Regions from separate parts of the Lysinibacillus sp. NPDC056232 genome, predicted to be linked through region 4. Evidence: riboswitches for the same ligand, from Rfam matches in the RefSeq annotation. Region 4 holds a riboswitch; each other region holds the start of a gene.

Region 1 (7,670 bases), on a different contig from region 4:
TTCATTTACTATCGACTCCATCTTCTTTCACCAATGTGATATCACGTAGTCCCTTTATAGATATTGCCCCCGCTAAAGCGATAGAGACTTTTAATTCATCATATAAATTCGTCATTACTTTTTCGACTCCTTGCTGTCCTTCTAATGCAAGTCCGTAGAGGAAGGGACGACCAATGGCAACAGCATCTGCTCCTAAAGCGAGTGCCTTAAGAGCATCCATACCACGATACACACCGCTATCTAAAATAACAGGAATTCGTCCTTTTACAGCTTTCACAATGTCAGGAAGAGCATCAAGTGAACCAATTACGCCATCCAGTTGGCGACCACCATGGTTTGATACGATAATACCGTCAATGCCGTTTTCTATAGCTAGTTTTGCGTCTTCAGGATGTAAGATCCCCTTCAGTAAAATAGGGAGATTAGAACGGCGCTTTAATTCACGTACATTTTCCCAATTTAATGTCGGGTGGAAAATATTTTGCAACACGCCCTGTACATATGACTCAAATGAATCATCTGGTAAGGAAGCGGTAAAAACGGGGTCATTCATATAGTTTCCTCGTGCATATCCAAGCTTTAATGGCGAAAACTGATTGCGAACATCTTCTTCACGCCAGCCAAGCATGACTGTATCTACAGTTAAAACAATAGCCTCAAAACCAGCAGCCTCGGCTCGAGCGGCCATACTATAGGCAATTTCCTCATTTGTTGACCAATATAATTGAAACCATTTAGTAGCAGTGGGAGCTGTTTGTGCCACATCCTCAAGTGCATAGCTTGAAACTGTACTTTGAATATAAGGAATTTTTAACTGATCCGCTGCACGTGCCACGGCAAGCTCACCTTCGTCATGCGCCATTTTGTTCATGCCAACAGGAGCAAATAAGAATGGCGTTGGATGTACTTTTCCGAACAGCTCAATCGATGTATCAATACTTGAAACATCCTGTAAAAAGCGTGGAATAATAGAGTATTTTTCAAAGGCTGCGCGGTTATTTCGTAATGTTTGCTCACCCCCAGCACCTGAACGGATATAGCCAAACGGACCAGCTTCCATTTTTTCTGCGACTGCCTTTTCTAAATCTGCAAAGCAAATAGGGAAGGGGGCTTGTGCATTTATATTTTTTAACAGTAGATCGCTGTGTGTCGTCTTTGTCATCGTAATCCTCCTATTAATCTTTCTTTAGTTTCGCAGCGAAGCGATTACCTATTGATTGAATAATCTGAACAAGGATGATTAAGATAAACACTGTCGCATACATCACATCGACCTCATAGCGTAAATGACCGTAACGATATGCAAGATCACCTAAACCGCCAGCACCAACCATACCTGCCATTGCTGTTGCTCCAATCAGACCGATTGTGGCAATTGTTAAGCCTAAAATAATGGATGGGCGAGCCTCACGTAGTAAGACATTCCAAATGATGTGACGACGTTTAATACCCATTGCTGTATAAGCTTCCACAACCCCTGGATCAACTTCCAAAAGTGCTGTTTCCATAAGTCTTGCAATATAAGGCGCTGTATAAACAACAAGCGGCACAATAACACCTTTTACACCAATCGTTGTGCCAACGATGATCTTTGTGAACGGTAAAATGAAGAATAGTAAAATAATGAATGGTACCGAGCGAATCATATTAATAAATAAATTGAAAAATTGATAGAGAAATTTATTTTCAAATGATTGCCCCGGGCGAGTTAAAACGATTAAAAGCCCTAAAGGGATCCCAATTAAAATAGAAAAGAATAATGAAATCCCGACCATTTGGAAGGTTTCGATAATCGATTTTCCAATAACATCTGACCAGTCTGCAAAGAAACTTTGAATGCTATTCATTTAATTCGCCTCCTAATTCCTCAACAGATACCCCATTTTCTGTAAAATACGTAAGTGCTTTTTCTACGATATATGCCTCACCGTGTAGATGCACGACAATATTACCGACAATGCCGTTTTTTAATTCAATGATATTGGCTGTTAAAATATTTGGTTGTACATCATAAACTTTGCTCACTTCTGCAAGTAAAGGTTTCCCTGTACTTTCGCCAAGGAATGTTAAACGAATAACTCTTCCCGAAACATTTAATTGCTCGATAAGGGAAGGCGATAAATTACGTTGAGAAATGGTATTTAAAAATTTTCGTGTCGTTGGATGCTGAGGCTTCGAAAATAGCTCTATAGCAGAGCCATATTCCACAACTGTCCCTGATTCAAGAACGGATACATCATCGCAAATTTTTTGAATAACATTCATTTCATGTGTAATGAGTAAAATAGTGATGCCCAGCTCACGATTAATTTTCAAGAGAAGCTCAAGAATGGCGTCAGTTGTTTCAGGATCGAGAGCACTTGTCGCTTCATCACTGAGCAAAATCTCAGGCTCTTGAGCAAGGGCACGTGCAATAGCGACACGTTGCTTTTGCCCCCCAGAAAGCTGGCTAGGGTAGCTATCTAATTTCTCTGTTAGGCCAACAATTTCTGCATATTTTGCAACGCGGTTTTTCACTTCAGAGTCGTTATAGCCTAGAAGCTTTAATGGTACCGCGATATTGTTGTAAACAGTCGCTGTTTTCAAGAGATTAAAATGCTGGAAGATCATCCCGATTTTTTGACGTGTTTTGCGAAGGTCGTTTAGAGAAAGGGAAGTAATATCTACATTGTCGATCAATACTTTTCCTGTTGTTGGACGCTCTAATAAATTAACACAGCGAATAAGAGTACTTTTTCCTGCACCACTGTAGCCAATAACTCCATGGATTTCACCTTTTTTGACATGCAAGTTAATACCATCTACTGCTTTGACGATATCTTTTTTAGTTTTAAATTCTTTTGTGATATTTTCTAATTGAATCATACTGTGATATCTCCTTTCTAAGCCCTTCTATAAAGCAAGAATCTGCTAGTTTTCCGTAGGAGTCTCGCAGATTCTCGATTGTATGAAAGGTCCTTAATCGTCAATTACCAGCCCGGAATAACAGAACCTTTGAATTCTTCTTCAATAAATTTGCGTACTTCATCAGATTGATAAGCTTCAACGAATTTTTTGATTGTTGGGTCGTCTTCGTTTTCAGCACGGACTGCAATGTAATTCACATAAGGAGAGTCAGTAGACTCTAAAAGGATTGAATCTTTTTTAGGATTAATGCCAGCATCAAGAGCGAAGTTCGTATTAATAGCTGCTACATCTACTTCACTAAGCTGCTTCGGAATTTGTGCAGCTTCTAATTCAATGAATTTAAAATTCCTTTTGTTTTCTTCGACATCGCGAATAGATGCTGTTAAGTCTGCACCTTCTTTTAATTTAATGATGCCTGCCTCTTGAAGGACAAATAGAGCACGAGCCCCGTTCGTTGGATCATTTGGTAACCCGAATGTTGCACCATCAGGAACCTCATCGAATGATTTATATTTCTCAGAGTATATGCCCATAGGATTTAAAATTGTTTTTCCTACTGGCACTAAATCTGTTTTGTGATCTTTGTTAAATGCATCGAGGAATGGCTTGTGTTGATAACTATTTACATCAAGATCACCCTCGGCTAACGATGTATTTGGTAAAACATAATCAGAGAAAGTTTTTAGTTCAACCTCTAAGCCATTTTCTTTGGCAACTTTTGCAACAACCTCTGCAATTTGTTCGTGTGGACCAGAAGTCACACCTACTACAATTTTATTTTCATTAATAGCCTTACCTTGACTACCTTTATCTTCTTTAGTACCGCAGCCTACTAATGCTGCTACTAATGTGAGACTTGCTAAACCTAATAAAAATTTGTTTTTCTTTTTCATGAGACATACCTCCAAAGTTGTTTTATCGGTAGTTAAAAATAAAAAAAACTCTCTTATAAACTAAGAGAGGCTCATGAAAAAACGTCCTCTCTTATCTATCAAACGATGATCGTTTGCAGGATTTAGCACCTTCCTTAAAAAAAGGAGGTTGCCGAGCTTCATAGGGCCAGTCCCTCAGCTACTCTTGATAAGAGATTTATATTATTTTTTTGTAAATCCGATATACCTAATATAGATTATAGGATATAGTAAGTCAATTGAATTTTTAAAATATTTTATTTTGCTATACTATTTAGTCGAAAAAGAGTCCGCTAGAAGAAGGGGTAGGGCAACTAAAAAAGATAGGAAATGAAAAACTGTTCTTATAGCAAGTTTGAGCTAATGGAACAGTTTTTCGATAGAGTCTACTTAGGTATGGGGATATGTTCATGAGCTAAATAGGTTTAATTTTTCAACTCTACTGATTGCTTCACGTAAGCGTTCTTCACTAACAAGTAAACCGACCCGCACATAGCCTTCGCCATATTCACCAAAGCCATTACCTGCCGCTACTGCGATATCAGCTTTGTCGAGCAATACATCAGCAAACTGCTCGCTCGTATAACCTAATGGAACAGGGAGCCATGCAAAGAAAGAACCCTTCGGTGCGGTTACGTGCCAACCAATTCGCTGTGCTTCTTCGATAAGAATATTTCGTCGCCGCTCATAAGTCGCTCTTAGCTCATCCGCGCAATCCTGAGATGCTGTAAGGGCAACCGCTGCTGCTTGTTGCACAGCGGGGAATTGACTACAAAATAGATGATCTTGAATAAGGTTAATGGCTGCAACAATATCAGGGTTACCAACTGCAAAACCAATGCGCCAGCCTGCCATATTATACGTTTTGGATAATGTATACATTTCGATACCGACATCTTTTGCACCGTCAGCTTGCAGGAAACTGATAGGTTTATTGCCGTCAAATCCAATCGCCCCATAGGCAAAATCATGTGCTACGATAATGTTGTGCTCTTTTGCAAAGCGTACTGTTTCCTCAAAAAATTCAAGTGTTGCAGTACCACCAGTTGGGTTATTCGGGTAATTCAAGTAAAGCAGCTTCGCCATTTCTTTTACTTCATCGGATAAAGCATTATAATCGGGCAGGAAATTATTTTCTGCAAAAAGCGGCATGACTTCAAAATTAACATCGCCTAATACGACACCAGATAAGTAATCTGGATACCCTGGATCGGGTAACAGCATTGTATCCCCGGGGTTTAAAACGGCTAACGGTAACTCAACAAGACCGATTTTCGTACCACCGAGAATAGCTACTTCTGTTTCAGGATCAATGTCAACATTGTATTCACGTTTGTAGAAGTTTGCTGCTGCTTGGCGTAATTCTGCTATGCCACGAAATGGAGAGTATTTATGATTTTGAGGATTTTCTGCTGCCTCCTGTAATGCTTTAATAATGTGTGAAGGAGTGGGTTGGTCAGGATTACCTTGACCAAGATTAATAACATCACGCCCTTCAGCTAGAGCAGTGTTTACTTTTTGCACAAGTGCTGCAAAAAATTGAGTTGGAAGTTGCTGTAGTTTTTTTGAGAATTCCATCCATGTTCACCTTTTTCAGAATATAATAATTATTAAAGATATGAAGCAAATAGTATTACTTTTTTTACTAAATGTCTATAGCCATCATATAAAAGAAACAGCGAATAGAGAACGACCAGTACCGTTTTATAACCGGCTTAAGGAAAGTGTTGGTCGTACACAGATGTAGTTTTGTAATATAGTTTGATAATTTATAAAAAAACACATTAAGGAAAGTATGGTGTAATCATGTGATAGAAGTGAATAAGGCGTTGATCAAATGACCGCATAGACTTTTTCTTGAAATGGATTTTATCCACTTATATTTTTTAAAAAAGGGGAAGGTAGATTATGAATACGGAAGCCATATTAGAAATTTTATTATACAAATTAGAAGAAGGTACTGGAAATGAATTTCACAAAATAATGGTAGAACAAAGTATTCCTCTTCACGAAAAAGAAAAAATGAAAGTTATTAGTTATGGTCAATCTTTACATAACCCTGATTCGTATTATTTAATAAGGGAATATGAAAATAGTAAACATTTGGAGAACTCACAACGAAAATTTTATAGTAATTCTGAGTGGTTAAATGGTCCAAGAGAGCAAATCATATCTAAGATTAAAACTAGTACCCAATCTATTATACCTAAAACCAGTCTAGAATATTTATGACATAAATGAAAACTACTAATTAATAGTCTTCTTGAACTAACGAGAACTTTGGTTGAATATATCATGAAAAGGCCACTCCATGATGGGTGGTCTTAATTGTTGTTTTTATTAGAAGAAAGACCACCTTTTTATGGATGGTCCACAGTGAAAAATAGGCGACTTCAGGAGACCCAAAAGTGACCAAGCGACTGAAGAAATCTAAATTAGACTACTTTTAAATGTAGTATAATGAAATTCACAAAAGCATAAATGCAGTGAAACAAACGCTTTTGTAAGTGTTGAAAGTTGTTTGTACATTAAATCTAAAAGGTATTACTTTTTTTACTAATTGTCTAGAGGAGGAATAACAATGAAAATCGGTTGTATTCAATTAAACGTAGGCTTTGGCAAAGTAGAAGAAAATTTTGCTCGCGCTGAGGACAAAATTCGTGAAGCGGCAAAACAAGGTGCAGAAATTATTGTACTACCGGAAATGTGGAATTCAGGCTATGCACTTGAAAAATTACCAGAGCTTGCAGATGTGGATGGAGAACGTTCGAAAGCATTTTTATCAGGTTTAGCGAAAGAGCTTGGCGTACATATTGTTGGTGGCTCTGTTTCAACGAAGAAGGGCGATAAATTTTACAACACGATGTATACGTTTGATAACAATGGTGAGTTAGTAGGTGAATATAACAAGGCACATCTTTTCCGTTTGATGGACGAGCATTTATATTTAGAAGCGGGCGATGAAATGAATCGCTTTGCCCTAGGTGATATCGAGGCTGCAGGCGTGATTTGCTATGATATTCGCTTCCCAGAATGGCTACGTGCTCACGCCTTAGAGGGAGCAAAGGTATTGTTTGTACCGGCGCAATGGCCGACACCACGTATCGACCATTGGAAAACATTGTTGCAAGCACGTGCCATTGAAAATCAATGCTTTGTGATCGCTGTTAATCGTATTTCTAGAAAGGTAGAAAACTTCAATGGTCAATCAATGATTATTCAACCATGGGGCGAAGTGCTTTGGGTTGGCGCAGAGGATGAAGAAGTCGCTGTCATTGACGTGGACTTCTCGATTGTCGATGAAGTACGAGGCAGAATTCCAGTTTATGACGACCGCAGACCAGGATTATATAGCGGAGTAGTTACCGAAAATTAAAATCTGATAGCACGCTCAAGGAACAAAGCAACCTTGAGCGTGCTAACCAATCAACACCACCGATAAACCCCGCAAAAGCAAAGTATTTTAGTTTTTATCCTCAATTAAAGAATTAGCAAGCAACATAAATTCAAGCGTAATCCGATTATGCCCCTTCATGAAATTTTCCCCTAAGAGACTTTCAAGCTTTTTTAAACGATGGTAGAGCGTTTGGCGGACGATGAACAGTTGGTTGGCAGTTTGTTGTTTGGAGCCGTTCGTTTGTAAGTATACTTGCAAGGTTTCTAATAGCTTACTGTTATATTTTTTGTCGTATTCAATAACGGGCTGCAAATAATCTTGAATCACTTCCTGTAAATTTACTTGCATCTGTAATTTATAGATGAGGTGATACAGATGTAAATCATCATAAAAATAAGATGTTGTTTGTACTTTACTGCAAATATACAATGTTTCGAGTGCAGTTTGATAGCTCT
Region 2 (7,670 bases), on a different contig from region 4:
TATTAGAAGAAATAAAAAACCCAATTGAACAAATGGTTTTCAAAGAGTATATAAAAAAATATCATAAATATAAAAATACTTTACTTAAAAGTGAATATAAAGCAGTTATTGATAATTTATAAAGTATTACGCATTTATTCTGAAGATTAAAACTCTATTTTCAAGTTTTTATTAGCTATGTAACAGTGCAAAAGATTAATTTAATAAACAATATGTCGCGATAAATTGAAAATGTATATAACAATTTATAAAAACTTGCCTCCGTAAGGTGTTTTTCAAAACCTTGGTCAAAACTAGGTCAGAGATTTTCAAGAATAGCTAAAAGCCCTTATAAATACTGATAAAACAGCGCTTTTAGGAGACGCCGGTTCGACTCCCGCTGTCTCTATACATAGATTGGATGTGAAACGCAGTTATATTAATAATTTTTGAGATTTGGAATAGTGAACGGGAGTTGAACTCCTGGCCCTATTTGTTAAAGACTAATTGATAAAAGTTAGGAAACTGTGGAGATTAAAGGTACAGGTGAATTTAATCAACCTTTTTAAGATTTTTATCGAAATTTATTACAAAGAAGAATAACCTCAAATAAAAAATCCAATCGTTTTGATTAATCTTTCTTTCAAAACAATTGGATTATTTCAATGTAAAATCAATATTTTTAAAAGCTACACCCGTCACTTTAAAGTAATGAAGTTCAGACTTTCTTTGGTTTCGGGTATCCACTAAGGATAGCGATAATCCCACAAATTCCTATCAAAATCGGGTAAAAAGAGTATTGCAGCATGCTCACTGGCGATATTCCAGCTACACTTGCGGCTGCCAGGAATTGGGCCCCATATGGCAGAAGACCTTGGATCGTACAGGAGAAAATATCTAATATACTTGCGGACTTTCTCGGCTCAATCCCATACTGATCAGCAATATTTTTTGCAAGTGGACCAGCAATTAAAATAGCAATTGTATTATTGGCAGTAGAGAAATTAGTAAGACTCACAAGGCCGGCAATCCCGAATTCAGCACCCTTTTTTGATTTAATTCTTCGTGTGGCAAGGTGAAGTAGGAAGTCAATTCCCCCGTTAAGCTTAATAATCTCCACCATTCCAGCTATTAAGATCGCGAGAAATGCCATTTCATACATGCCTGACATTCCTTCGCCAATCTTTTGAAAAAGGTCCATTAACTGATAGCTACCATCCGCTAAGCCAACAGCCCCGGCGAGAACAATCCCAAATGCAAGGACAAGGAAAACATTCATTCCTACTAGCGCAAAAATAATAACCAAAACATAGGGAACAATTTTTACCCAGCTATAGCTTAAATGCTCTACTTGTGTCGCCGTTTCACCCATTGTGATAACCCCTAAAATAATGCTCGTTACAATAGCTGCCGGCAACACAATCCAAAAATTCACCTTAAATTTATCCTTCATTTGTGCACCTTGTGAACGAACGGCAGTGATGGTTGTATCTGAAATAAAGGATAAATTATCGCCAAACATCGAACCGCCAACAATCGCTGCCATTACTAAAGCCATGGAAAAGTCGGTATGCTCGCTGATCCCAACTCCAATTGGTGCCAGTGCAACAATTGTTCCTACCGAAGTACCCATTGATAGGGAGATAAAGCAGGCAATGATGAACAAGCCTACGACAAGTAAGTTTGGCGGAATGACTGACAGAGCAAAGTTAACAGTGGAGTCCACTGCCCCCATGCCTTTTGCTACCTCTGAAAAGGCTCCAGCCAATAGAAAAATAACAACCATCAGCATGACATTTAAATTTCCTGCGCCTTTACAAAAAATATCAACCTTTTGCGAAAACGATTCTTTTCGATTCATCGCCAGAGCCACAGCGCCCGAAATGGCAATGGCTACAATGACAGGGAAGGCGTAAAAATCACCTGTAATAACCCCTGAACCAATAAATAAAACCAAAAAAACAACAAATGGGATTAACGCCCATGGATTCTCTTTCTTCATTGTTCTACCTCCAAAAATTAAAAATGGATACGTCTTTGTCCATTCTCTTCCTAAAAAAGACCTCTTCTTGAAATAACAAGAAGAGGTCTTATATCTATAAAACACTCCTCTTATCTATCAAGCCATTGCTTGCTGGATTTGGCACAGTAACTTACTCACAAAGTTCCGCTGCCGAGATTTCATAGGGCCAGTCCCTCCATCTCTCTTGATAAGAAGAAAAACATATTATTTTTTGTACAATAATAAAATGTTATAATAAAACATCTATATTTGCAACTTATTTTTAATCAAACTGAATTTCAAAACGACATCAAAGTACATTTTCTCAAAAAAGTTTACTTTACTTTAAGGCTACCACGGCAAAATGAGAGAAGCTTTAAATCTTCGTGAAATTTAGTGTCTTTAATCTCTCGTAATTAAAAACACACTGCCCGTAATCATAAATAGAGCCAAACTATAAACGTTTAAGATTATTCATCTATTAATGAACTTTTTGACAATGTAATAATCATAAATTATAGTAAAAATACAAAATTCAAAAAATATTAAAATTGAAATGGAACGTTTCCTGAAACTAAGGGTGAACATATGAGTAATTTTATTGTAATGCAAAATGCTACACACGAAGAAGAAATCATCGGAGGATATATGTGGTCCCCTCAAAAAAACAAAAATGGAAATAGTAATCATGCGTACGAACGAATGGCTACAATTAAGGCTGGAAATAAAATTTACAGCTGTTATGATCAAGCAATTCGAGCGGTAGGTATAGCAACGTCAGATTGTTATATTGCAGAACAACCGCATGAGCTACAGGAGAAAAATCTATGGTCAGATGAAGGATATAAGGTGGATGTAGATTACACAATTTTAGAACGTCCAATTATGATTAGAGATGTTTGGGGAGATATGGAATCTGATCGTCCGCAAAAATATTCAGCCTTTCAAGAAAATGGACGAGGGAATCAGGCTTACTTATTTCCCTGTCCTAAAGCTTGGGCTAGCTTGTTTGACAACTTTTTTAACGAAGATAGCCCTGAAGCAGAACTAATAGAAGATGGTGAAATTAACGAGGAAATGTTTGCGACTTCTAGTTACGAGCAGGGAGAGTCTAGAGTTAGAAAAAAGCTACAAAAAGACTTGAAAAAACGTAAAAAAATTGGTGATACTGCAGAGCAAAAAGTATTTGAATATGTGAAAAAGAAAGTAATAGAAGTATTCGGTGAAAAATACGGAGAACAGGTAGAGCATGTAGAGCAAACGCAAGGTGATGGATTAGGATACGATATTACAGCATTTGATTATTTACAGCCACAGTCTCCTCCAAAACCAATAAAAATTAAAGTTAAGGGTACAACATCAACAAATACAAGTGCAGTCTACTCAATTTCTTATCCTGAATTGGAAAAAATTATTCAGTATAAGGATGAAATGTGGCTAGTACGTGTATATGGTGTAGGCAAGAAAAGTGAGATGAAAATGGAAATAGATAATGACTTTAGTAGTTATAACTCAGTAAATGATTTGTTGACACGTAAGTATGCATATATTCCATCAACAATTGATGTATATGGCACACGAGTAGAAAACAATAAATGAATTATTAAACTTCAAAATAAATTCTCCTATACTTGACGATAAAGAATAGGATTTTTCTCTACATAAGAAAGACTCGATATATCTTAAAAAATGCAGCAAACTTCAAATAAGCTTGCTGCATTTTGCCTCCGGGTTATAAACCTTCCTCAAAAAAGTCTAAATCCATACGCTTTATTGTAAAGATCTGTACATTCGATACACCTACATTGTATAAAAACATGAGCTCAGTAAGTTTCATTCCATCAATTAATATTAATGATTTATCGATACTCTCGGAATATGTAATTGCTTCTTTTGTAAAACGAGATGTAGTGATATAAATCCCTTTGTTAGCTTTAAAGCCTACTAAGCTTCCTACAAATGCTTGGATATCAGGTCTTGAAACTGGATTTGTCCAACGTTTTCCCTGTAAGTAGATTTTATCTAACCCCAAGATGTCTTCTTTCACAATGCCATCGATTCCACCATCACCAGATTTTCCTACCGCTTCCCAGCATCAGAAATCGATCCTCCGTAACCCATTGCTACGATTAATTTTACAATTAATTGCTCAAAGAATTGAGGAGAGCATTCCATAATTTTTTCTAATAGTTCGGTTTGCAATGATTGCTTTAAGATTTGATCGTTTTCATTCATAATTTCTAAGGGGGTCCTGGAATCCTCAGAAATAACTGTTTGTATATCAGAATCTGTGGAAGGTTTTGTACGATTTTTAAATGCTAAAAATTGAGGATAACGTTCTAATACTTTCTGATTGATTTCTTTATCAGACGAATCTTTAAGAAGTTTTAAGCCTTCGGATGTAATTTTAAATACAGCACGTTTTGGACTACTTATTAGACCGGCATTTTTAAGATAAGTACGTGCCCAACCTATTCGATTAACGACAACTGTTTGATTTCCACTAGGGAGAAGTTCTTCTACTTGTTCTTCTGATAAATTGAAATAGTGAGGTAAAAATTCATACAATTCTTTTAATGTATGCTCATTTTCATCTTTTAGATAGTCTAAAAAGGGATACATAAATTGTTCATAAGTAGGTATTTGCAAGTGAGTCATTCCTTTGTATTAATATAAAAAATCTATATTTTTATTTTACGATAATTGTATAAGATGTGGGACTTAATATTATGTATAATATAGGTATAAGGAAAAAATATAATTTAATGCCATTTTTAGGGCGTTTTGATAAGAAGTAGAATTGGAGATTAAACAGCTTATTGGAAGAAAGAACACATCCTGAGTGTTTTATTGGTCTTGAAGTCAGCCATAAATATAGGAAATAATTACGTGAAACATTTACCTTTTATGTAAGGGAAGCGTCCACATTTAGAGTTTGTGTGATTTAATACCGGAGGAGGGATATAATGCGTGGGGAAAAGTATTTGCAACTACAACAATTTTTAAAATCAAATGGTTCAGAGTGTATTACACTTTCTTTTGGAAATATCGAAATGATTTTAGGTTTTAAACTTCCCGACTCAGCATATAAATATTCTGCTTGGTGGAGTAATAATATTGGTTCTCATACACAAGCGCACTCTTGGGTTGACGCTGGTTACAAAACTCAATCAATTCAATTGGGAAATCAAGTTATTTTTAAGAAAGATATAATAAGATGAAAAAAGGAGATTAAAATGAGTAGCACATTTAAGTCAAATGATACAGCAATTGTAGATATTTTAAAAAATATAGAGAATGGACAAATTCAACTACCAGATTTCCAGCGTGGATGGGTTTGGGATGATCATCGTATAAAAGCATTAATCGCAAGTATTTCAAATGCATACCCTGTTGGAGCATTGATGTTTTTGGAGTTTAGTGAAAATGGTGAAATTCGTTTTAAATATCGCCCGTTTACAGGTGCTAATGCAGCAGATAGTCCAGAAATTTTAGTCTTGGATGGACAGCAAAGGATGACGTCAATTTTTAACTCTTTATATTCGAGAAAACCGGTACAAACGCGTACTGAAAAAAATAAAGAAATCCAACGCTATTATTATTTAGATATTGAAAAAAGCTTGAATAGTACAACGGACCGTGTAGATGCAGTAATTTCTGTTCCAGAAGATAAAATTATCCGAACAAATTTTGGGCGAGATATAGAGCTAGATGTTAGTACGCGAGAGAAAGAATTTGCTAATAAAATGTTTCCATTAAACATTGTCTATGATTCTGTGGAATGCATGATGTGGATGAGTGAGTATCAAAAATTCTATAATTACGACCCTTTAATCTTTCAAGATTATATAGAATTTAACAAAGAAGTACTAGTACCAATTCAAACGTATAAAGTGCCAGTTATTACTTTAGGAAAAAATACACCTAAAGATGCCGTTTGCCAAGTTTTTGAAAATGTAAATACTGGCGGAGTCTCGTTAACTGTTTTTGAATTGGTAACAGCTACTTTTGCTGCAGATAATTTTGAACTTCGAAAAGATTGGGAAGAACGAATGAAAAAAATGATCGATTTGTCTGCTTTATCGTATGCAAATCAAGATCAAGCACTACTAAAAGTAGTATCTTCATCAGATTTTTTAACTGCGATAACGCTTTTAGATCGCTATTATGTTCGTAAAAATGGTGGGGAAGCAATAAGTTGTAAAAAACGTGATGTTTTAAAACTAACCTTAGAGAAATATCAAAAGTATTCAGAGGATTTAATGGAAGGCTTTATTCAAGCGGCTAACTTTTTGAAGGAACAACGGATTTTTACTGCACGTGATTTACCATACAGTACTCAATTAATCCCATTATCGGTTATGTTCACGGTACTTAAAAGCAAAGCACAGGATAGCACAGTGAAACAAAAAATATCTAGTTGGTATTGGTGTGGTGTATTTGGTGAGATGTATGGAGGAGCAAATGAAACTAGATTTGCTACGGATGTTTCTGGAATGATGGAATGGATTGATGGAGGAAAAGAACCAGATACTGTACAACGAGCATACTTCCAACCTACCAGATTACTTTCTTTACAATCTCGGTTAAGTGCTGCGTATAAAGGAGTAAATGCACTAATACTAAAAAAGGGTTGTTTAGACTTCATTACAGGTAGCTCAATGGACTTTACTACATTTTTAGATGAAAGTACAGATATACATCATATATTCCCTCGTAAATATTGTGAGGATAACAAGTTAGAAAAACGAAAATGGAATTCCGTTGTGAATAAAACCCCATTATTTGCTAAAACAAATCGAGGAATTGGTGGTTCTGCACCAAGTAAATATTCTCAAAAAATTATAATTGATAATCGAGTAACTGAAAAAAATCTAAATAATTATCTTGAAACACATTTAATTAGTATTGAAGATTTGAAAAATGATAATTTCGAAGAATATTTTATCAAAAGAGCAAAATCGTTACTGAACTTGATAAGTGTTGCAATGGATAAACCAATCTCAAACTTAGATGGGGAAGATGTTGTAGAAGCATTCGGTAAAGCGTTAATTTAAATTCTCTTTTGAATATTGTTTAGTAATAAAACCTGAGAATTATGAGACGAATTAAAAAGCTCAATAGGTATGGCCATATGGTCCTGCACCCCTAAAGTTAGAGTCAAAAATCTAACCTTAGGGGTGTTTTTTATGGTGAAATACAGTGAAGAATTCAAAATAAATGTGGTTAATGAATATATGAAAGGTCCTTTAGGTTATAAATTATTAGCGGAAAAACATGACATACCAAATTACTCGCAAATAAAGCGTTGGGTATGTGCCTAAATAATAGCTATGAAGGGTGATAGCGAAATAACCTTACTCATAAGTAATATCACTAATACTAAGATAATGAGTAATCGCCAAACCAATATCACTTTGACATCCATATCACAACCTTTCACGCATCATTTAACCCGCATTTTTACTAAATAAATTATTAAAGTATTTAAGCCTAATAAAATAAAATCAAAAAATAAATTATCAATCCCTAAATCTGTTATTTGAAGAATAGATACATCTTCTGATCCTTTATACTGAATCCATTTAAACGGAATCCCTAAAATAAATGCAATCACCAAACTAATAATAGCAATATAGTTTCTCTTCACATGTCCACACCTCGGAAACGTAAGTAGCAAACATAGTTT
Region 3 (7,670 bases), on a different contig from region 4:
CTTTTTGAAAGGTAAATGAGCCATGAGCAGTTAAAACAGTAATCCCAATCATTGTGCAAACAATCGCAAAGCTAACGGCTCTTGAAGGTAATTTTTTGTCAATAAAACTGCTGAAAATAGGTACTAAAATAACTGTTAGACTTAAAATAAATCCAGCATTTGATACCGAAGTTGTTTCTAGTCCCAATAAGCTTAGAACAAACACAATGAATAATAGAAACCCTTGAATAGCCGCATATTTTAAAGTTTTAGCATCGGCCTTAATTATACGTTTATAAAAGATGATACCTGCTACGAAAAATGCGATGATACAACGCAATGCCACCACATTATAAACAGCCATTGTTTCAAGCCCCATTACCATAAAGGTATAAGATAATCCCCAAAACATTGTTACTATAACCATTAATAAATTTGCTTTTCCTTGGATACTCATTATGCTCACCCACAATCTGTGTACTAAAACAGTTTTCAACCTAAAATTTACTATATCTCTTGTATTGTGATTAGTAAAACGAATGTTTATAATAATCAGTATTAAAAAAATTCATGTATATCGAGGACAAGACAATGAGTTTAGTCAAATATGAGATTTTGAATAAAGTGGCTGAGGTAGCTAGCTTTACAAAAGCAGCAGAGGCATTAGGATTAACCCAATCTGCTGTAAGTCATGCTGTTTCAAGCTTAGAAAAGGATTTCGGCTTTGCACTCATTCACAGAAGTCGAGCGGGTGTCACGTTAACAAGTGAAGGAGATACAATGTTAAGGGCAATGAGGCATGTCCTCGATGCACAGGAACTGTTACAGCAAGAAGCAGCACATATACTCGGCGTTACGCGTGGGAAAGTACGAATTGGTGTGATTTCAAGTATTTCTTCAAACTGGATGCCAGAAATTGTTCATATTATGGAAAATCAATTTCCTGGTATACAAGTTGAATTACGTGAGGGAGATTATTATGAAATAGAACAATGGCTATTGAGTGGAGAGGTGGATGCAGGATTTTTAAATGGTCAAAAGTCAAAGCAATTTCGGTATACTGAACTACAGCAAGATCCATTGCTGTGTATTGTCTCCGATAAAAGTCCACTCTATGATAAAGCAGAAATTGATATTGTTGAACTAGAAGATTTGCCATTTATCATGACTTCATATAAAGGGACAAATGATGTAAAAGTCCTGTTAGAGCAATATCACGTGAAGCCAAATATTCGCTTTGAATTATCGGAAGAGGTAGGGATTATTTCGATGATTTCTCATCAGCTTGGAATTAGTATTTTACCGAAATTAGTGATAAATAACTTACCACCTACGATAAAAGCCATACCTTTAAAACAAGGAGGCTATCGCACAATTGGATTAGCTATGAATCACCAAGCATCACCAGTAACAAAGAAATTTGCGGAGATATTAAGTTCCTGGTTAAAAGAGCAAAATATGAAATAATTTTTAGTGGAGAGCAACAAGCGCTATAAAAACAACATTGAAGCATCACATAGCATTACGTTAAAATAGTATTTGTATATTTATCTTCATTCAGCAGATCTTTTTTGTACCGAAAGCGTAGCGGCAGGTACAGAAGATTCCCACCTCTAAAGATGGAGAGATGAATGCAATTTTGATTACTTTTTCAGTGGGTGTCCAAACACCTACTGAAATAGAGGAACTCAGTCTAAGAACGCCACGTCCTGTAGCAATTTATCTGTGCGAAAGCGCAGCGACAGCAACACACGACTGAGTGACCAACATCATGTTGCTGACGCTACGTTAGCACTGCGCTTTCGCACAGAAAACATCATGTTGGCCCAAAGCCTCCGGCGGATGTCACGGATTTTCAAAGGGATGAATACAAGGATGTTAGCCTAAAATATTCTCATCCTGCGAAAACGGCTAACTGACCTGCATCGGTAAAAACGCCACGTCCTGTGGCATTACCGAAATGACCGACATCGTGTCGGCCCTCGTGCAGGCCTAGGCACAATTCAAAATCCGGACGCATTGTTTATCTGCGCGAAAGCGAAGCGTCAGCGGCAAATGTTTTCTGTAGCGAAAGCAAAGCGACAGCTACAATTACGCCAAGGCGAAATTGATTAGAAAAAAGGTGAGTGTATGGGGACATTACGAGGTAAGACCGTACTCATTACAAGTGGGGGAACACTTGAAAAATGGGATCGTGTGCGTGGACATACGAATTTATCGAAAGGGTCGATGGGCTGTTATTTAGCTGAAGCGGCACTAGCGGCTGGGGCAAACGTATTGTATATGCATGGTTATTTCGCACAGCTTCCAACGAATAAAGATAAAATGCGTACCATTGGATTTGAAGGCATTGAAGATTTAGGCGAGAAAGTTCGACATGCTGTTCAGGAAGAACAGATAGATATCGTTGTTATGGCGGCTGCAGGTTCTGATTGGCTCATTGACAAAGTGTATGACCAATCTGGGAATTTACTTGAGGAAACCGGTAAAATGCCATCTGACGAGCCACCTATCATCCACTTTAAAAAGGCACCTAAAGTATTAGGTCAAATAAAGGGGTGGCAGCCGAAAGTTACTCTAGTAGGCTTTAAACTTGAGGCAACGGATGATGAGGAATTTTTACTGTCCCGGGCACGTCTACGGATGGAATCGGCCAATGCTCAATTTATGGTAGCTAATAGCTCACAGTCTTTATATGGTGGAGATGAGCCACATTGGATCGTACCGGCTGAAGGACAACCCATTAAGGTGATGGGCAAAGAACAAACAGCCAAAGCATTAATGGGATGCTTACAAAAACATTAAATCTCTCTTATGCGAGTGCGATGTCTATCAGCGAAGAAGTCATCCCTATCAGCGATGAAAAAAATCATTCAATTTATGCTAGCAAAAAAACTGTGCAGACGGAAAGTGCGTCTACACAGTTTTTTTATGGACCTCAGGTATTTAAGAAAACCCAATAAAGTTATTTAACTTCTTTCAGCAGAAGTGTGAGATGAATGCGGATTTAAGCTACTTTTCAGTGGGTGTCCAAACATCCGCTGAAAAAGAGGAACTCAGGCTAAAACTTTCACAAGCTTTCTTCATAAATTTTGCGTCCCTTTTACTGACAAAATGAACCATTTCGCTTAATTTCATAGTATTCGTCTAGGTTTTGTAATATTTATATTGACAATAGGTTTTCAGAATTATAGAATTATTTCCAAGAAACGTAATACCTTATCAGGAGAAGCGGAGGGACTTGGCCTAATGAAGCCTCGGCAACCGATATGAATCGGTGCCAAATCCAGCAGAGTTTTCTGACAGATAAGGGGGTCCATCGAATCATCATGATGCGTTGACCTCTTTTGTACAAAAAAGTATGAGAAGGGGTGTATCGGAATGTCTCAAACAGCAAAGATTGATGACAAGAAATTAGAAGTGATTGCCAATGCTATTCAAAATCTACAATTTGGCGAGGTGCATATCACCATTCAAGATGGCGTTATTGTGCAAATTAATCGACTTGAAAAGCAAAGATTTCCACAAAAAAAACCGAATAATCGCAGCTGACTAGAAATCTGGAGGCCACATCATAAGCAGGAATCTTTCCTACGCTTATATGTGGTTTTTTTTGACCCCGTTTTACGGCAGTAAGAAGGGCACTGAACTGACCGTAAAAGCCCGATTGGTTCAACGTAGGATCCGTAGGTATGAAGAATACCCATCTGATTGAAGTTTTTCTTAATTAGTAGCGATTTAAAAAGGAGTGAGCAATTTGAGATTAAGATATTTCATGAATATTGGTGTACTGAGTAGTATATCAATTGTATTGATGTTATTTAATTTTCCGTTACCACCGTTTCCTAGTTTCTTACAGGTAGATTTTAGTGATGTGCCGGCCTTATTAGCAGCAATGACGATGGGACCAGTTGCAGGGATTTTAGTGGAGCTATTAAAAAATATATTGGATTGGTTATTGTCAGGAAGCATGACTGGTGTACCGGTAGGGCATATGGCCAACTTTACAACAGGCGTGTTATTTATCATCCCGGTGTATTTCTTCTATTCAAAAATACAAAGTGGGAAGGGGCTTGTCATTGGTTTGCTTGCAGGTACAGCTTCGATGGCAGTTGGTATGAGCCTTCTGAATTATGTGCTTTTCCTACCAATGTACACTTTATTTTTAGGAATGGAACCTGTGAAGGGGGATGCTTTAACAGATATGATTGTATTAGGGATTCTACCATTCAATCTAGTGAAAGGTGTCATTGTCATGATTGTAACAATGATAGTATTCCGAAATATTCGAACTTGGATGGCTCAGCAATGCTTGAAATATAATCGTACATATTAAAAACAGGAGGTATAATAATGACGACAAAAACAGTTAAAAAGATTGAAGAAATTGCAACTTCGCTTGCGCAAAAATTTAAGGAAACAGCCGTCACGCGAGATCAAGCAGGGGGGAATGCTAAAAATGAGCGAGATTTAATACGGGAAAGTGGACTTTTAAAACTCTTAATTCCGACTGAATATGGTGGTTTAGGAGGTGATTGGCTTGATGTCCTACAGGTTGTGCGTATTTTTGCTAGAGTAGATAGCTCGCTAGCACATATTTTTGGTTATCATTTTGTCAATTTAACGACGCCACATTTATGTGGAAATGAAGAGCAAAAAGTGCGTTATTATACGGAAACCGTACAACGAAATTTATTTTGGGGCAATGCCTTTAACCCTATTGATATTAAGTTAACGGCAACGAAGCATGACAAACATTACATTTTTGAAGGTAAGAAAACATTTTGCTCAGGTAGTGTAGATTCTGATTATTTGTTAGCATCAGCGCTGTTAGAAGGTCGGGAAGAGCCTTTGTTGGCTATAATACCTACTAAACGAATAGGTATAGAAGTGAAAGGGGATTGGGATAATTTTGGTCAACGTCAGACAGATAGTGGGACAGTCGAATTTCATGCGGTACGTGTGGAACTTAATGAAGTACTGGAGAATGGCTTTAATCGCGATGAGTTTTCTCGCCTACGTTTAAATATTTCAAGCTTTATCTTAAATCATCTGTATTTAGGTATTGTAGAAGGCGCATTTGAAGCAGCAAGAATTTACACACAAACTGAAACGAGAGCGCGTTCACCGCTCTACACTTCAGCAACAGAGGATCCAATTATTCAAAAACATTTTGGTGAATTTTTTGCTCAGGTAGAGGCGGCCAAATTAGTGGTGGAACGTTCAGATGAATTGTTCCAAAAGCTTTGGCTAAAAGGAAGTAACATAACGCTAGCAGAACGTGAAGCGTTAGACGATGCTGCGAATGTTGCGAAAATTGTGACGACGAAAATAGGGCTAGACATCACTTCTCGTATGTTTGAGGTTATGGGAAGTCGTGCTACAGCTAATCGCTACGGCTTTGATCGCTACTGGCGTAATTTACGGACGATGACGCTACATGTGCCAGTAGATATGACCATACAAGAATTAGGAAGACGTGTCTTACAACGTTAGAAGGGGTGAATATCATGGTGCTATTAGAGCGTGTAGAAAAGCATGACAATAATGACTTGGAGAAGACGAATGAGGCGCTTGCGCCAGCAACAAAAAATAAAATAGAGGCGAAAAACATTCATTTCGGTTATCAAAATGTTCGAATTTTAAACGACATTTCGATCAATGTGCAGGAAGGTGAATTTCTCGTTCTGATGGGCCCGAGTGGTTGTGGAAAAAGTACCTTTCTTCGTTTGCTTGCAGGACTCGAGCAACCAAACGCCGGAGACATTACGATTGATGATGTGTCGCTTCAAACACAGGCGCCAGATTGCGGTGTAGTATTCCAAGATTATTCTCTGTTTCCTTGGTTAACGGCACGTAGCAATATTGTGCTTGCATTAAAACAAAAGCTTGGGAAAACGAAAAAGAAACAAGCATTACAACAGCTTGCAGAGGATTATTTAAAGCTTGTCAATCTAGGCCACGTCATTACAAAATATCCTGGACAAATGTCTGGAGGGATGAAGCAACGTGCAGCCATAGCCCGTGCATTGGCTTACGGATCAGATTTACTACTAATGGATGAACCGTTCGGAGCACTTGATCCGATTACTCGCATTCAACTACAAGATTTAATGCTCCAAATTAGTCGGGAACAAAAACGCACCATTGTTTTTGTGACACATGATGCTGATGAAGCAATCTATTTGGCAGACCGCATTATCATGTTTGGTCTTGGCAAAGAAGGGGCTGTGACAACTAGTTTAGAGGTACCGTTTAAACGGAAAACGACAAATCGTAAAAAACTATTTGAAAGTGAGGAGTTTTTAACTTTCCGAGACAATGTATATGAAGTAATGAATAAAGAGATACTCAATCGAATTGAAGAGACATCACTTGTGACAGCGGATGGCGCAGGGATTTAAGGAGGAACTGGTTTGCAAAAGCGTAAATGGAAAAAATCAATTTATACATTTTTAGGAGGTGTCAGTTTACTTGCTCTAACAGCATGTGGTGCGGATAAAAAAGTAAGTGAGCCAGCTTCAGCAGAGGATTTGTCGGAAAAAACGTATGACATTAAGGTCGGATATAGTCAATCCAGCGGTGCGCCATTAGTAGATGTTGCGCTGCAAGAAGGCTATTTTGAGGATGTCGGCGTCAATATCGAACGTATCGGTTTTGCGAACTCTGCTGACGGATTAAATGCGCTGCAAGCAGGGAAAATTGATGTCGGTCTGTCATTCGGCACAGCCGGTCCACTGACATTCATTTCAAATGGTTCTGATTTCAAAATTATCGGTGGTCATTTAGAAGGTGGACATCCGATTTTAACGAAAGCAGAAAATACTAACCAATACAAAACTTTAGCAGATTACAAAGGTAAGAAAGTTGGTACAATTCGTATCTTCACGTCGGATATCGTCTTTCGTTCAGCATTAGCAGAGGAAGGAATAGATTGGGAGAAAGATTTAGAAATTATTGAGTTTAAAACGGGCAGTACGTTATTAGAAGCAGTTGCTTCCGGAAAAGTAGATGTGGCAGTTTCCGCAAACTCATTCTATGCGCAAGCACTTGAAATGGGCTTGGAGGCAGTAAGTTGGAGCAACGATTTACAGCCGTCCCATGTGTGCTGTCGTGTCGTGACAAAAGAAGAGTTGTTAAAAGAAGATGATGGCGAAGGCTATAAACGCTTCTTGAAGGCATTAATTTTGGCGGAGCGTACGAAGATTGAGCATCCAGAAAAAGCGGTGGAAGCCGCACGTGAACATTTGAAGGTAGATGATGAAGTGATTAACGCCATTGTCAACGAGGGTCATTCTAATTATTCGGCCGATCCAAATAAAGACAGCGTTATCGCCATGTGGAATCAAATGCAAGAAATAGGTTATGTCAAGGATGTTGAGGATATTGATATTAATGAATATATCAATATTGAATTATATGAAAGTGCACTGAATGAGTTAATCGAAGAACATCCATCTGATGATTATTTTAAACAATTACTAGAAAAATTTAATGCACAAAATGCCTAAGTAGAGGAGGGACACCCTGTGCGCCTATTTTTTAAGCAATATAGCATCACGATTTTGATAGGGCTACTTGTACTTGTAGCCTGGGCGCTGTTCACGAAATACGCGAGTTGGATTAACCCTGTGATTTTCCCAGAGCCCATTGTTGTGTGGACGTCCCTACAAGAAAAAGCCCAAGAGTTA
Region 4 (7,670 bases):
TAATGTGCCAATATAATTAGTATCCAATGCCACAGCATTATTGACGTCATCAACTGGATAAAGTGGGTGTTCTTTATCAACTAATTGCGGCCCAACCTTCGCGACCACTTTACCATCTGCTAGCTTCTCAACCTCAGCTACATGGCGATAACGCAAGCCTTTTTCACACGCTTCTTTTACTTGCTCTGCCGAAATGCTATCAATTCCGACTACTTCGACCTCAGACCAGTCTGGTTGTTCACCAAATGCCAAAGCACTTAAAATCATTAATTTTTTGAAGGCGTCCTGTCCGGATATATCATTATATGGATCTGCCTCCGCATAACCTAAATTTTGCGCCTCTTTTAATGCAGTGTCGAACGACCAGCCCTGTGAACGCATTTTCGTTAAAATATAGTTGGATGTCCCATTTAAAACACCCTGAATACGACTAACATCATTGACAAGCAAGATGTTTTTCATCGTTTTAATAACTGGTACACCGCCAGCAGTCGTTGCCTCAAAGCCTACAAAAACACCGTTTGCTTTTGCAAGATCCTGTAGCTCCAAGCCTCGTTTTGCAAACATTACTTTGTTAGCTGTGATGACATGACATTTATGTTCAACAGCGCGCTTTAAATAAGTAAATGCTGGCTCCTCGTTGACGATCGCCTCAAAAACAACCTGCATACCTGGTTCCGCTAAGACTTCATCCATACTAGTTGTCATTAAATGTGCTGTCCCTGGTACACGTTCACGGCTGGCGTCTGTAACTAAAATTTTTGCTACTTCTAGCTCGATTCCTAATTTATTTTTAAGCTCTTCACGCTTTTCGTTTAATATATGGTAAATTCCTTGACCTACCGTTCCAAATCCTAATATAGCTGCCTTTATAGTTGCCATTTCTGTTATTCCCTCCAACTTACATTCCGCAGTTTCATTATATTTCGTCTCAGCTTAATTCGTACAGATTTTGAATTGTTCGCCGACTTTACAAAGCAGGTCAGTTTGCCTTGTTTAACACTTCGTTTTCAGACAGATATTTAGTCATGGTGTTTCACGTTCCCTACAAAAAAATTCTGACTGAAGATACAAAGTTTGTGAAACACACAAATTCAAATAATTCGAAATTCAACTTAAAGAAAATTGTAACGCAAATACATACATTGCACAAGAAAAATCTTTCTAGGATGGACATTTGTTTCCTCTAGAAGTGCAAAGGAAATCGTTTTCATTCCTTTATTATATGATTTTTCACTTGATCTATAATAATTGAACAAATATTGACGACGATTCTTATTAAAGAAATAAAAACCTTTCTTCTATTATATATATGTATGTAAATACATTCATAAAAATTGTTCTTTTGAAATATATCAATAATTTTTTTTCAATTATGCCAGTATATCTTCCAACATCTAATTAAAAAGCTCATTCCCTGTAGCAGCAGAGAATGAGCACAAATTTATGAGGGATAATTAACTAGCTTTGGCTAGCCATTTATAACGATATTGTGTTAGAGCTTGTTGCACCAGTCTTATTTCCTCTAGCGTAAAATTTGGTATTGCATACGTACGTTCAACTAATTGGAACGTTCCGTATTTTAAGTAATACTCTGTCGCAGGTAGAGGAATATGACTTGCTCCATAGCCTTCATAAGCTTCAAAAACTTCTTTTACTGTATAGCCTTCCTCTTTGACATAAACAATTTCCTTAAAAGCTGAATGTCCAAAGATCTCTTGCCATGTACTCTCAACTGATGCAAGTATGTTTTGAATGGACATGTTGTTCACAAACACATGACCTTCATTTAACTCATAAATAAGATAAGATGCAATGTTTTGCGCACTATACACATTTCCCATTTAAAACACTCCTTTATCATCAGTTTTGGTAGATAGGAGTAGCTACTGGCTGAGCAACTACTCCCCTTCATATATTCAAAAGTGGGGGAGCACTTATGAAAACTAAATGTCGAACGCTTTTCTTATTTCCTAGTATAAAGCAAGGAATTAAGTGAGTCAACAATACTTATAAAATTACTAGGTATTATTTTTAAAGAGATTCAGTTACCCTCACCAAATGAGGCAAGCGGATGATGCAGCAACGATTTACGCATTACCAAATGAGGCCTATCGAATGAGAAAATACGTAAACGCTACAACATTAGCCAATGTCTTTTATTTATTAAGCTTCTACTTGTTGTTGTGAAGCTGTTACTTGTTTAATAGCTTGTTCTAAATCTGCAATAATGTCCTCTACTGCCTCTAAACCGATGGATAAGCGAATGAGCGACTCGGTTACGCCAGTTTGGATTAGCTCCTCAGCTGATAGTTGTTGATGTGTAGTAGATGCTGGATGGATAATTAATGATTTAGCATCCCCTACATTTGCTACGTGCGAGAATAATTTCACACTATCGATTAATTTACGCCCTGCTTCACGTCCACCTTTAATACCAAATGTAAGCACTGAACCGAAGCCATTTCTCAAATATTTTTTAGCTAACTCATGGGTAGGGAAATCTTCTAAGCCATTGTAATTTACATATTCCACAGATGGGTGGTTTCGTAAATATTCAGCTACCGCTAATGCATTTTCATTATGTTTAGGAATACGCAAATGAAGCGTTTCTAAACCTTGTAATAAATTAAATGCTGCGTCTGCACTTAATGTTGGTCCAAAGTCGCGTAGTAATTGCACTCGCAGTTTTGTGGCAAATGCAGCCGATGCTGTGTCTATACCATAACGCAAACCGTGATAAGAAGCATCTGGCTCAGTAAAGCCTGGGAAACGTCCACGAGTCCAATCAAACTTCCCTGCATCTACTACAACGCCACCTAAAGTTGTACCGTGGCCGCCAATCCATTTTGTTGCGGAATGAACTACGATATCTGCACCGAAGTCAATTGGTGTAGAGCCATACGGTGAAGCAAATGTGCTATCAATAATTAATGGCAAGCCGTTTTCATGTGCTATATTCGCTACTGCTTCAATGTCTAGCACTTTTAAACTTGGGTTACCGTAAATTTCAGCGAACACCGCTTTTGTTTTATCCGTAATAGCTGATCGGAAATTTTCCGGATTTGTTTCGTCTACAAAAATTGTTTTAATACCGTAGTTTGGTAGTGTGTTGGCCAATAAATTATAAGTACCTCCGTATAAAGAGCTACCTGCAACAATTTCATCCCCTGCCCCAGCAAGATTTAAAATTGAAAATGCAATAGCTGCTGCACCAGATGAAAGTGCTACCGCTGCTGTACCGCCTTCTAATAAAGCGACGCGTTTTTCAAAAACATCTACAGTTGGGTTTGTAATTCTTGTGTAAATATTGCCGGCTTCCTCTAAGGCAAAAAGACGTTGCGCATGAGCAGTGTCTTTAAAAACGAATGCCGTTGAGCGATATACGGGTACTGTACGAGATCCTGTTACCGGGTCTGGCTCTTGGCCACCGTGTAACAGCAATGTTTCTGGTTTAAAATTTGTCATTGTATACCTCCAAATGGTTATTTTTTTTACGATGGTACCGGAGATGAGGAGGATTTTTTCAGTAGAAAACAAAAACCCTCTTCAGCTAAGAAGAGGGTTGCGGTTGCAAGTTTTCCTCCCCTTATCTGCCAGATCCAAGTAAGAATCTGTAGGAATTAGCACCTTAGCAAGTTCGTCACTTACTGGTTGCTGGGCATCATAGGGCCTATCCCTCCGCCGCTCTTGATAAGAGTATGAGATTCAATTTCCATCGTTGTTACAAAGTATAAACATAGACTTTTTCTCTGTCAACACTAAAATTTTATTTTTTCCGAAACTTCTGTCTGCTTTTTTACGTAATACGAACGCATACATTATTTTAGTGTTACATAGCTCATCACTAAAAGTTTCGGGGTGAAATTTGTTAAAATGTACGCCCTTTTTATAAGTTGATTGTAGTGGAGACTGGGCGACTCCTTGGGGATCAGCAATAGAGGAACGAAGGCTAAAACCATCACGTCCTGTGATAACGCCTTCGTGACCAACATCGGTGCTGTTGCTGTCGCTTCGTTGCACTACGCTTTCGCGCAAAAAACATCTGTTGGCCCGAGACCCTGGAGCGCAGCGGATGTTTTCTGTGCGAAAGCGAAGCGACAGCAACAAAAGCGGCTCATCGGACGCCCCCAGGAAGCTCTGCTCTGCGCGAAAGCGAAGCGTCAGCGGCAAATGTTTTATCTGTGCGAAAGCGAAGTGGCAGCAACAAAGCGCCCAGTCGGAACGGAAATCAACCACACATTTTGGTCATGAGCTTATTATTTAGAAAGGAGGACTTTTATGATAAAAGCCGTTATTATTTTTCTTCTTGTTGGTTATTTAATTGGCTGTGTTCACGGCTCTAAAGTTGCTCAATTTTTATCTGGGGTAGATTTAAAAAAGACTGGATATGGCAATGCAGGTGCCTCTAACGCAACACTCTCCCTTGGATGGAAATACGGCGTATTAGTTGCACTTATCGACATCGGTAAAGGCGTTGCCGCTATTATCGGTGCACATGCCTACCTCGCAGATCTAACACAATTAACAGAAATACACGTTTGGCTCTTTACCTATATCGTAGCTACCGGTGTCATTCTTGGTCATAATTTCCCATTTTATATGGGCTTCAACGGTGGCAAAGGTACCGCTTCAATCATAGGAATATTACTTGCGATTGATTGGAAAATCGGCTTATTTGCACTCATTTTATTTGTTATTTTATCTTTCCTGACGAACTATTTAATTATCGGTGTACTTGTATTTTATCTCGTTTTTTGTATAGCCACATATTTATGGATTCCTGGAATATACCCAACGATTATAGCCCTACTTCTTTTTGGTATAGCCATCATTTTGCATATCGAAAATATTAAACGATTGATGCTAGGAACTGAGCCTAAAGTTACTTCAGCATTTAAAAAGAAAAAATAATATATTTTGGATATTATTGTCTTTTCTATGACCGCGTATTTTCTCGTAACTGCCCATTATCGCTATAAATAGAGAGCATTTCACACACTAGTTTTTTTTACAATAAATAGACAAATTACTTTCTTAATAAAGCATTCTACTAGTCGATGTTATAGAAAATACTAGAAAGGGTGAGAAAGTATGTCTACTTCTGAACAAGCAAAACCGAAACGTAATTTGAAGCCACTCTGGATTGCATTAGCATTCGCATCACTAATCGTCATAACTTTTTTACCTAACAGCGGCGATTTACCTATAGCAGGACAACGGGCTTTGGCTATCTTAGCTTTCGCGGTCATCCTTTGGGTTACAGAAGCAGTATCCTATCCCGTTAGCTCTGCCATGATTATTGCTCTCGTCACAATCTTACTAGGCTTAGCTCCGTCACTGGAAGATCCAACGAAAGTGCTAGGAACATCAGATGCATTAAAATTAGCATTAAGCGGATTTAGTAATTCAGCAGTTGCACTAGTAGCCGCAGCTCTTTTCCTAGCGGCAGCCATGCAAATTACCAATTTACATAAACGTCTTGCGCTATGGATCCTTTCACTAGTAGGAACAAAAACGAAAGCCATAGTATTCGGTGCTATTTTAGTATCTATTGCACTTGCATTCTTTGTCCCTTCTGCTACTGCACGTGCAGGCGCAGTTGTGCCAATACTACTCGGAATGGTAGCAGCATTTGGTCTACCACGTGATAGTCGACTTGCTGCTTTACTTGTCATTACCTCTGTACAAGCTGTCTCCATTTGGAATATCGGTATTAAGACGGCAGCAGCTCAAAATATGGTCGCTTTAAATTTCATCAAAGAACAATTTGGTGTTGATATTTCTTGGGGTGCTTGGTTGCTTTACGCTGCCCCCTTCTCAATCATCATGTCAGTGGCTCTATTTTTCATTATGACTACACTAATTAAGCCTGAAACAAGTAATATCGAAGGTGGTAAAGAAGTAATCAAAAAACAGCTTGCGGAACTTGGTCCATTAAAAGCTCCCGAAATTCGATTAATCATCACATCGGTCGTTTTACTATTTTTCTGGGCTACAGAGGGCAAACTCCACCCATTCGATACGACAACCGTCACAATCGTTGCAATCGCCATTTTATTAATGCCAAAAATCGGAGTCTATTCGTGGAAGCAAGTTGAACCTCATATTCCTTGGGGGACAATTATCGTCTTTGCAGTAGGAATTATGCTAGGAACAGTCTTACTTAATACTAAAGGTGCATCTTGGTTATCTGATAAAGTATTCGGTTCACTCGGTTTAGATTCTATGCCAATTCTTGCAACAATTGCGCTTGTCACTTTATTTAATATTCTTATTCATTTAGGCTTTGCGAGTGCAACAAGCCTAGCATCTGCGCTTATACCAGTATTTATCGTTTTAGCCTCAACATTAACGGCTAATGTCGATCAGGTTGGTTTCGTTATCGTGCAACAATTCGTTATTAGCTTTGGCTTCCTCTTACCTATTAGTGCACCGCAAAATATGCTTGCCTATGGTACAGGAGCCTTTACAACAAAGGATTTCTTAAAATCTGGTATTCCATTAACGATTATTGGGTACATCCTAGTTCTTCTATTCTCCGCAACGTATTGGAAATGGATTGGATTATTGTAAGGAGGAAATTTGTAGCCAGGCTTTTCTGTGGGTACCTGTTCACTTCGGTGGCCACCTGAGCGTTTTGTCGGCTTACCTGATCACTTTGTGGATCAACCCGATCACTTAGAGACCTTGTTTGACCCGAGCTTTCCGCGAAATACGTTCTTAACAACTAAAAGCCTTGAAGGAACATATCAACTGTCCTTCAAGGCTTTTTCGATTTATTATTTCGATAAGGCTGGGTTCTTCATCGTACCATTTTTTGCGTAATTCACATGCCATGAGAGCGCTTTTTCTAGAATATGTGGCGTATGATGTCCACCAGTCGCTTCATTAGCATCGTTAAAATACTTCCATAATTGCTCACGATATTCTGGGTGTGCACAGTTATCGATAATGAGCCTAACCCGTTCTTTTGGAGCAAGCCCACGTAGGTCTGCTACTCCTTGCTCTGTTACGATGACGTCTACATCATGCTCTGTATGGTCTACATGCGATACCATTGGAACGATACTAGAAATATTTCCGCCTTTCGCGTAAGATTTCGTGACGAAAATACCTAATCGTGCATTACGCGCAAAGTCTCCAGAGCCGCCGATTCCATTCATCATTTTTGTGCCAGAAACATGTGTAGAATTCACATTCCCGTAAATATCCACTTCTAATGCCGTATTAACAGAAATTAACCCGAGTCGGCGAATAATTTCTGGTTGGTTAGAAATCTCTTGCGGACGTAATACTAGTTTATCTGTATATTTTTCAAAATTACCATAAACTCTATTTCCAACTTCCTCGGAAAGTGTAATAGAAGTAGCAGATGCGAAGTTTACCTTTCCGGCATCAATTAATTCGAATACCGCGTCTTGCAGTACTTCTGAATATACTTCTAAGTTCTCAAACTCGGAATCTTTAAAACCTAATAAAACGGCATTGGCTACTGAGCCTACACCCGACTGAATAGGTCTTAAGCTTGTTGTTAAACGACCCACTTTAATTTCTTCGCGTAGGAAATTTAATAAATGATTAGCCATAATATCCGTTTCTTCATCCGCAGGAACAATCGTTGATGGCGCATCTAAAATATCTGAAATCACAATGCCTTTTACTTTATT

What was found. Region 4 has a riboswitch for S-adenosylmethionine ahead of ACFCYJ_RS25305 (O-acetylhomoserine aminocarboxypropyltransferase/cysteine synthase family protein). Riboswitches for the same ligand answer to the same signal wherever they lie in the genome.
Region 1: linked by a shared signal. The riboswitch ahead of ACFCYJ_RS16530 (MetQ/NlpA family ABC transporter substrate-binding protein) and the one ahead of ACFCYJ_RS25305 (O-acetylhomoserine aminocarboxypropyltransferase/cysteine synthase family protein) in region 4 are both predicted to bind S-adenosylmethionine.
Region 2: linked by a shared signal. The riboswitch ahead of ACFCYJ_RS14265 (Na+/H+ antiporter NhaC family protein) and the one ahead of ACFCYJ_RS25305 (O-acetylhomoserine aminocarboxypropyltransferase/cysteine synthase family protein) in region 4 are both predicted to bind S-adenosylmethionine.
Region 3: linked by a shared signal. The riboswitch ahead of ACFCYJ_RS05520 (YezD family protein) and the one ahead of ACFCYJ_RS25305 (O-acetylhomoserine aminocarboxypropyltransferase/cysteine synthase family protein) in region 4 are both predicted to bind S-adenosylmethionine.

The regions. Positions count from the first base shown of each region.
Region 1 covers NZ_JBHJTF010000022.1:78,856-86,525, reverse strand. The annotation lists gene ACFCYJ_RS16550 (hypothetical protein) at 1-5, opposite strand, end outside; gene ACFCYJ_RS16545 (alpha-hydroxy acid oxidase) at 2-1,162, opposite strand; gene ACFCYJ_RS16540 (methionine ABC transporter permease) at 1,176-1,847, opposite strand; gene ACFCYJ_RS16535 (methionine ABC transporter ATP-binding protein) at 1,840-2,865, opposite strand; gene ACFCYJ_RS16530 (MetQ/NlpA family ABC transporter substrate-binding protein) at 2,970-3,800, opposite strand; SAM riboswitch class I at 3,889-3,994, opposite strand; gene ACFCYJ_RS16525 (pyridoxal phosphate-dependent aminotransferase) at 4,227-5,396, opposite strand; gene ACFCYJ_RS16520 (hypothetical protein) at 5,727-6,050, shown strand; gene ACFCYJ_RS16515 (carbon-nitrogen family hydrolase) at 6,400-7,194, shown strand; gene ACFCYJ_RS16510 (PucR family transcriptional regulator) at 7,282-7,670, opposite strand, start outside.
Region 2 covers NZ_JBHJTF010000018.1:1,055-8,724, forward strand. The annotation lists partial or broken gene ACFCYJ_RS14260 (hypothetical protein) at 1-122, shown strand, start outside; gene ACFCYJ_RS14265 (Na+/H+ antiporter NhaC family protein) at 698-1,981, opposite strand; SAM riboswitch class I at 2,089-2,196, opposite strand; gene ACFCYJ_RS14270 (protein NO VEIN domain-containing protein) at 2,570-3,580, shown strand; gene ACFCYJ_RS14275 (restriction endonuclease) at 3,714-4,028, opposite strand; gene ACFCYJ_RS14280 (winged helix-turn-helix domain-containing protein) at 4,061-4,630, opposite strand; gene ACFCYJ_RS14285 (DUF7662 domain-containing protein) at 4,948-5,202, shown strand; gene ACFCYJ_RS14290 (GmrSD restriction endonuclease domain-containing protein) at 5,218-7,038, shown strand; gene ACFCYJ_RS14295 (helix-turn-helix domain-containing protein) at 7,171-7,305, shown strand; gene ACFCYJ_RS14300 (hypothetical protein) at 7,428-7,631, opposite strand.
Region 3 covers NZ_JBHJTF010000005.1:17,627-25,296, forward strand. The annotation lists gene ACFCYJ_RS05500 (DMT family transporter) at 1-436, opposite strand, end outside; gene ACFCYJ_RS05505 (LysR family transcriptional regulator) at 571-1,446, shown strand; gene ACFCYJ_RS05510 (hypothetical protein) at 1,607-1,738, shown strand; gene ACFCYJ_RS05515 (phosphopantothenoylcysteine decarboxylase domain-containing protein) at 2,110-2,784, shown strand; SAM riboswitch class I at 3,196-3,292, shown strand; gene ACFCYJ_RS05520 (YezD family protein) at 3,361-3,531, shown strand; gene ACFCYJ_RS05525 (ECF transporter S component) at 3,728-4,315, shown strand; gene ACFCYJ_RS05530 (acyl-CoA dehydrogenase family protein) at 4,333-5,475, shown strand; gene ACFCYJ_RS05535 (ABC transporter ATP-binding protein) at 5,490-6,383, shown strand; gene ACFCYJ_RS05540 (ABC transporter substrate-binding protein) at 6,396-7,490, shown strand; gene ACFCYJ_RS05545 (ABC transporter permease) at 7,509-7,670, shown strand, end outside.
Region 4 covers NZ_JBHJTF010000057.1:13,121-20,790, forward strand. The annotation lists gene ACFCYJ_RS25295 (homoserine dehydrogenase) at 1-882, opposite strand, end outside; gene ACFCYJ_RS25300 (hypothetical protein) at 1,458-1,844, opposite strand; gene ACFCYJ_RS25305 (O-acetylhomoserine aminocarboxypropyltransferase/cysteine synthase family protein) at 2,167-3,468, opposite strand; SAM riboswitch class I at 3,587-3,700, opposite strand; gene ACFCYJ_RS25310 (hypothetical protein) at 3,709-4,038, opposite strand; gene ACFCYJ_RS25315 (hypothetical protein) at 4,018-4,254, shown strand; gene ACFCYJ_RS25320 (glycerol-3-phosphate acyltransferase) at 4,282-4,914, shown strand; gene ACFCYJ_RS25325 (DASS family sodium-coupled anion symporter) at 5,095-6,576, shown strand; gene scpC (succinyl-CoA:acetate CoA-transferase ScpC) at 6,783-7,670, opposite strand, start outside.